Regions from separate parts of the Embleya sp. NPDC008237 genome, predicted to be linked through region 2. Evidence: riboswitches for the same ligand, from Rfam matches in the RefSeq annotation. Region 2 holds a riboswitch; the other holds the start of a gene.
What was found. Region 2 has a riboswitch for S-adenosylmethionine ahead of thrC (threonine synthase). Riboswitches for the same ligand answer to the same signal wherever they lie in the genome.
Positions count from the first base shown of each region.

Region 1: linked by a shared signal. The riboswitch ahead of ACFZBU_RS08320 (aminotransferase class V-fold PLP-dependent enzyme) and the one ahead of thrC (threonine synthase) in region 2 are both predicted to bind S-adenosylmethionine.

Region 1 covers NZ_JBIBGL010000003.1:302,212-305,618, reverse strand. The annotation lists gene trpD (anthranilate phosphoribosyltransferase) at 30-1,112, shown strand; SAM riboswitch class IV at 1,321-1,437, shown strand; gene ACFZBU_RS08320 (aminotransferase class V-fold PLP-dependent enzyme) at 1,692-3,086, shown strand.
Region 2 covers NZ_JBIBGL010000012.1:13,595-17,001, forward strand. The annotation lists gene ACFZBU_RS28780 (MoaD/ThiS family protein) at 1-226, opposite strand, end outside; gene thrC (threonine synthase) at 223-1,497, opposite strand; SAM riboswitch class I at 1,514-1,666, opposite strand; gene ACFZBU_RS28790 (glucosyl-3-phosphoglycerate synthase) at 1,859-2,836, shown strand; gene ACFZBU_RS28795 (hypothetical protein) at 2,916-3,407, opposite strand, start outside.

The DNA.
Region 1 (3,407 bases), on a different contig from region 2:
CTTATCCGATGACACAGCGGGAGCGGACCATGGGCGCCTCGACCTCTACGAACAAGAGCGGCGGCAACCCGGCGGCCCGTTCCTGGCGGGACCTCCTGGCGGCGCTCATGCGGGGCGACGACCTGCCTGCCGATGCGACCGCGTGGGCCATGGACCACATCATGACCGGCGAGGCGACGCCGGTGCAGGTGGCCGGGTTCGTGATCGCGCTGCGCGCCAAGGGCGAGACTGTGGACGAGGTCTCGGGCCTGGTGCAGGCGATGTACGCGCACGCGTCGACCATCGACGTGCCCGGCCGCACCGTCGACATCGTCGGCACCGGTGGGGACCTGGCCCGGACCGTGAACATCTCGACGATGTCCGCGATCGTGGTCGCGGGCACGGGCGAGACGGTGGTCAAGCACGGCAACCGGGCGGCGTCCTCGGCGAGTGGGGCCGCGGATGTACTCGAAGCGCTCGGCGTGGTGCTGGATCTGACTCCGGAGCAGGTGGCCCGCACGGCCGAGGAGGCGGGCATCACGCTGTGCTTCGCACAGCACTTCCACCCGTCGCTGCGGCATGCCGCGCAGGCGCGCCGTGAGCTGGGCGTGCCGACCACGTTCAACTTCCTCGGGCCGTTGACCAATCCGGCCCGGGTGCGGTTCCACGCGATCGGGGTCGCGGACCTGCGGATGGCGCCGATCGTGGCCGGTGTGCTGGCCGACCGCGGGGCGACCGCGCTGGTGTTCCGCGGCGACGACGGGCTGGACGAGTTGACCGTCACCACCACGTCGCAGGTGTGGATCGTGCGGGACGGCGACGTGCGCGAGGACCGGGTGGATCCGCGCGACCTGGGGATCGCGCTGAACGGGATCGAGTCGCTGCGCGGTGGTGACGCGGCGTTCAACGCGGAGGTCGCCCGCAGGCTCCTCGCGGGGGAGAAGGGCGCCGTGCGGGACGCGGTGCTGTTGAACTCGGCCGCGGCGCTGGCCGCGCTGGGCTCGGGTGAAGGGTCACTGACCCAACAGTTGGCGGCCGGCATCGATCGGGCCGCGGACGCCATCGACTCCGGGGCCGCGCAGGCCGCGCTCGATCGGTGGGTGGCCACGACGCGTTCGTTCGCGCGGGGGTAGTCGGGCTCTTGCGCCGGCGGGTCGGGCCGTCGTGCTCGACCCGCGCGGCGTGGTGCCGTCTGTGTCGGTCGTGTGGGTTGCCGCTGGTTGTTGCCGGGTGGGCTTGCCCGTGCCGGTCGGGCCGGTACTGCCGGTCGGGCCGTCCAGGATGTGGGAACCGTGGGGTGGTCGTTGCGCGTGACGTTCCATCCGGTAATAATTCTGCTCAGGTCACGAGTGACAGTGGAAAGCCCCGGCTTGCTGTCCGGCAACCCTCGCTCCGCGGTGGGGTGCCCCGGGTGATGACACGGTCAGGCGTCGTAAGGCGCCCTGGCAAGCGCGGACCCCTTGCATGACGGCAGTCGATGCTCCATGTGACCCGGGGGTCCTGTACCTGGGGAGCATGTGATGGCGTGAAATCTCTTTCTCGAAACGGGCGAATCGCCCTATTCCGTACGCGCTGAGTCCTCGCGCGTCGCCCCGGGCCGCCCGTAGCCGCGGCTTACGAGACCACATTTCACCAGCGGATCATTCGGTGCGTTTGGATGTCGATCAATCGACATCCGCGTCGATGTTCCGTGCCTGCCGAGGAGTTTCGCCATGACCGTTGACACCGCTTCCACCACCGCCCTCGACTGTGACGTCGCCATCGCCGCCCCGCTGCCCGTGGTCGGGCGGGACGTGCTCGTTCCGCTGGTGACCGGCGGGGAGGTCGAATACGCCGCGCTCGACTACGGGGCGAGTGCGCCGTGTCTGCAGCGGGTGTGGGACGACGTGTCCGCGTATCTGCCCTACTACGGCAGCGTGCACCGGGGCGCCGGTTACCTGTCCCAGCTGTCCACCGACCTGTACGAGCAGAGCCGGGCCACGGTCGCGAGCTTCCTGGGTCTGCGGACCGACGACACGCTGCTGTTCACCCGCGGGACCACGGACTCGCTCAACCTGCTCGCGTCCGTACTGCCGCGCGGTACCCGGGTGTTCGTCTTCGAGACCGAACACCACGCGGCGCTGTTGCCGTGGCGGCGGCATGCGGGGGTGACCCAACTGGCCGCGCCCGGATCGCCGGAGCAGGCGGTCGCGACGCTGGAGGCCGCACTCGCCGGGTCCGGCGACGGGCCTCGGCTGGTGTGCGTGACCGGAGCCTCGAACGTGACCGGCGAGCTCTTCCCGGTCGCCGAGCTGGCCGAGGTCGCGCATCGGCACGGCGCGCGGATCGTGCTGGACGCGGCGCAACTGGCGCCGCATCACCCGGTGTCGGTGGCCGACCTGGACGTGGACTGGATCGCGCTGTCGGCGCACAAGCTGTACGCGCCGTTCGGCTCGGGCGTGTTGGCGGGGCGGGGCGACTGGCTGGACGCGGCCGAGCCGTACTTGGCCGGGGGCGGGGCGAGCAAGACGGTCAGCCGGGACCACGTGGAGTGGCACGGCGGTGCGGCTCGGCACGAGGCGGGGTCGCCGAATGTGATCGGTGCCTATGCGTTGGCGTCCGCGTGCCGGGCGATCACCGAGGCGGGGCCGGCGGCGCTGGTCGCGCGCGAGGAGGCGCTGCTGACGCGCCTTCGGGCGAAGTTGGCGCAGATTCCGGCGGTGCGGACGCTGGAGCTGTTCGGGCCGGAGTCGGCGCGAGTGGGGGTGCTCTCGTTCGTGGTCGAGGGGTGGAACAGTTCGCGGTTCGCCGCGGTGTTGTCGGCGGAGTACGGGATCGGGGTGCGGGACGGGTTGTTCTGCGCTCATCCGCTGGTGCGGCACCTGTTGGGCGGGCGGGCCGATCAGCCGACCGAGTGTGGATCCCCGGACGCGCCCGAGGGTGAGCAGAACCTCAACGCGATCCGGGTCAGCTTCGGAGTGGGGACGCCCGTGGAGCACCTGGACCGCTTTGCGGCGGCGGTGCGGGAGTTGGTGGAGCGCGGGGCGGTGTGGAGCTACACGGTCGATGGGGGCCGGTGCGTTCCGGATGCGGATCCGCGGGGCGTGCGGGAATTGCCTGCGGCGTAGGGTTTTTTGGCCTTGCCGGCCGGGGGTGTCCTCAAGCGCCGGACGGGCTGGTTTGGGTTGCCCAGGTGGGGTGTTGCGGTGCATGGGCCCGGGCCGGCTGGGGGCGGCCTTGCCAAGGGTGTCCTCAAGCGCCGGACGGGCTGGTTTGGGTTGCCCGGGTGGGGTGTTGCGGTGCATGGGCCCGGGCCGGCTGGGGGCGGCCCTGCTGGGGGGTGTCCCCAAGCGCCGGACGGGCTGAGGTGGGTTGCTCGGGTGGGGGTGTAGCCGTGGTGCTTGGGGCCGGTCCGGGTGGGCTTGGCCGGGGGGTCCTCGAGTGGCTTG
Region 2 (3,407 bases):
TGGCCGTGGCGAGACCGTCCGCGAAGCGCACGTCCTCGTCGTCCACGTACAGATTCACAAAGCGACGCAGCTTGCCCTCGTCGTCGAGGATGCGCGCGCGAATTCCGGTGTGATCCTTTTCCAAGGCATCCAGGACCTCGGCGAGGGTCGTCCCCTCGACGGACACCTCGGCCGCCCCGCCCGTGTAGGTGCGCAGGATCGTCGGGATGCGAACGGAGACGCTCATGCCAGGCCGGCCTTTCGGAAGGAATCCAGAGTGGGTCGAATGGTCGCGGTGGCGCCGGTGGTCGGCGTGACCGCGTCCAACGTCTTGAGGCCGTCACCCGTGTTGAGCACGACCGTCTCGGCGTCCGGGTCCAGCGCGCCGGACGCGAGCAGTTTGCGCAGGCAGCCGACGGTCACGCCGCCGGCGGTCTCGCCGAAGATGCCCTCGGTGCGGGCCAGCAGCTTCATCGCCTCGACCACCTCGGCGTCGGTCACGTCCTCCACCGCGCCGCCGGTGCGCTTGCACACGTCCAGCACGTACGGGCCGTCGGCCGGGTTGCCGATCGCGAGCGACTTGGCGATCGTGTCCGGTCGCACCGGGCGGATCACGTCCTGGCCGGCCTTCCACGCCGCCGCAACCGGGGAGCACCCGGTGGCCTGCGCGCCGAAGATCTTGTACGGGGTGTCCTCGACCAGGCCCAGTGCGATCAGCTCGCGGAAACCCTTGTCGATCTTGGTCAGCTGCGAACCGGACGCGATCGGGATGACGATCTGCTCGGGCAGCCGCCAGCCGAGCTGTTCGGCGATCTCGTAGGCCAGCGTCTTGGAACCCTCGCCGTAGTACGGCCGCAGGTTCACGTTGACGAAGCCCCAGTCCTCGCCGGCCGGGTCGCCGATCAACTCCGAGCAGAACCGGTTGACCTCGTCGTAGGTGCCCTCGATGGCGACCAGCTCGCCGCCGTAGACGGCCGCCGTGACGACCTTGCCGGCCTCCAGGTCGGCCGGGATGAACACGCAGCTGCGCAGGCCCGCCCGAGCGGCGGCGGCGCCCACCGCGCCGGCCAGGTTGCCGGTGGAGGAGCAGGAGAGGGTGGTGAAGCCGAAGGTGCGTGCGGCCTCGACGGCGATCGCGACCACGCGGTCCTTGAAGGAGTGCGTCGGGTTGCCCGAGTCGTCCTTGACGTGCAGCTTCGCGATGCCCAGCTCGCGGCCCAGGTTCTCGGCCCGGACGAGCTTGGTGAAACCGGGGTTCAGGTTGGGCCGGGACGCGACGTCCGCGGCGACCGGCAGGAGCGGTGCATAGCGCCAGATGTTCTGCGGGCCGGCCTCGATCTGCTCTCGCGTGACGGTGCCGAAGTCGTAGGCGACCTCGAGCGGGCCGAAACAGGACTCGCAGGCGTACTTCGGGCCGAGTTCGGTGCGTTCGCCGCACTCGCGACACGACAGCGCGACGGCCGGACCGAAGGCGGTGGAGGTGGCGCTGGTGGAGCGGGTGGCGGTGGGTGTCGCCATGGCGAGGGCCTTTCTGTCCTCATCTTTACCCGTGGGGTCCCACGGGCCGGACTTGGCACCTGTCCGATCCGCCGGTGCTCGCTCGCGCCGAAAGCGCGTCACGAGGAATGACGATCGGATGGTTGCCGGGGCTTCAACGGGCCGTTCCCTCTGCCCCTCTGGATGAGCTGCTATGGCGGTGGACACACCCGTCGCCGGGTGGCCGGTCCGCGTTTGTCCGGCTCGACGTGCGATCGTCGTATCCGGTGACGACGACTGTAACCGAACCGGTGCCGCGTCGATCATCCGGTCCACCTCGCGAGACGATAAAGGGTGACCGCGACCGAGGCCGGAACACCGGCGACGACAGGGGATTTCGAACGTGCAGCCCGAGGTGAGCGCCTGGCTTCGACGACGGTCCTCCGTCGCCGCGGACTGGCCCGTCGACAAGCTTCTTGACGCCAAACGCGACACCCGGGTCAGCGTCGTCCTGCCCGCGTTGAACGAGGCGGCGACCGTCGGGGACATCGTCAAGGTGATCCGGACCGAGCTGATCGAGCGCGCGCCGCTGGTGGACGAGCTCGTGGTGGTCGACTCCGGATCCACCGACGACACCGCCGGGGTCGCCGCCGACGCGGGCGCGCGGGTCGTGCACCGCGACGACATCCTGCCCACGCTGGCGGCCGTACGCGGCAAGGGCGAGGTGTTGTGGCGCTCGCTCCTGGTCACCGACGGCGACATCGTGGCGTTCGTGGACGCCGACCTGAAGGACTTCTCGGCGGACTTCGTCACCGGGATCCTGGGCCCGCTGCTGACCGACTCCACGGTTCGACTGGTCAAGGCCATGTACGACCGGCCGCTGGAGATCGGCGACACGATCGTGCCCGCGGGCGGCGGCCGGGTCACCGAGTTGGTCGCCCGCCCCCTGCTCAACCTGCACTGGCCGGAACTGGCCGGTTTCGTCCAGCCGCTCGGCGGCGAGTACGCGGCCCGGCGCTCGCTCCTGGAACAGCTGCCCTTCCCGTGCGGCTACGGCGTCGAGACCGCGATGCTCGTGGACACCCTGCGCCTGGCCGGTCTGGACGCGATGGCCCAGGTGGACGTGGGCGTGCGCCGGCACAGCCACCAGGACGAGGCCGGCCTCGGCCGGATGGCGGCGGAGATACTCCAGGCCGTGGAGCGCCGACTGCGCCGCGGCCCCACGGGCGCGCACCCGGTCGAGCTCAGCACCGCGCTGACCCAGTTCGAGCGGGACGAGGACGGCTTCCGGCTGCGCACGCACGACGTCGCGGCCCGAGAGCGGCCGCCGATGGCGACCGTGCCCGAGTACCGTGCGCGGACCCGCCTGGTCGGGCGCTGACGGTCGTCCCGGTCGGGCGCCGGACGGCTGTTTCGCGCCATCGTCGTGGGCGAGGCGGGCCCGGTGCGGGCGCGCCGGCTCAGCCGCCCAGGACCGCGGCGACCCGACGGGCGGATTCGTCCTCGTTCGCCCGCACCCGTGCCAGCGCCGCCGCCTCGCGTTCGATCGCCTGCCGCTGGTAGGCCACGTCGACCGCGTACCAGGTGCCCGCCACGTTGTGCTCTGTCCGGCAGGCCACCGTCGCGCTCGCCGCGGCGATCTCGCGCGCACTCGGCGCGGGCGTGTCCCACGCCGGATCGCCGCCAGCCGCCAACGGGTCGGGGTAGTCGAACCCCTTCGCGCGCATGCAGGTCGACCACCGCGCCAGCACCCGAAGCACCCGCGGGTCGGCCCGCGACCGCTCGAACGACTCCACGTCCAGCCGACTCGGCAGCGCCGCGCGCTCCAGCACCGGATCCACGCCCAGCGCGAACCGCGCCTGGCCCAGGCAGCCCGGCCCCGGCCGATCGGTGCCCTCGGTCGGCGCCGGCGGCTCACCGTCCGCCCCGGCCGCGCCGTACAGCGCCACCGC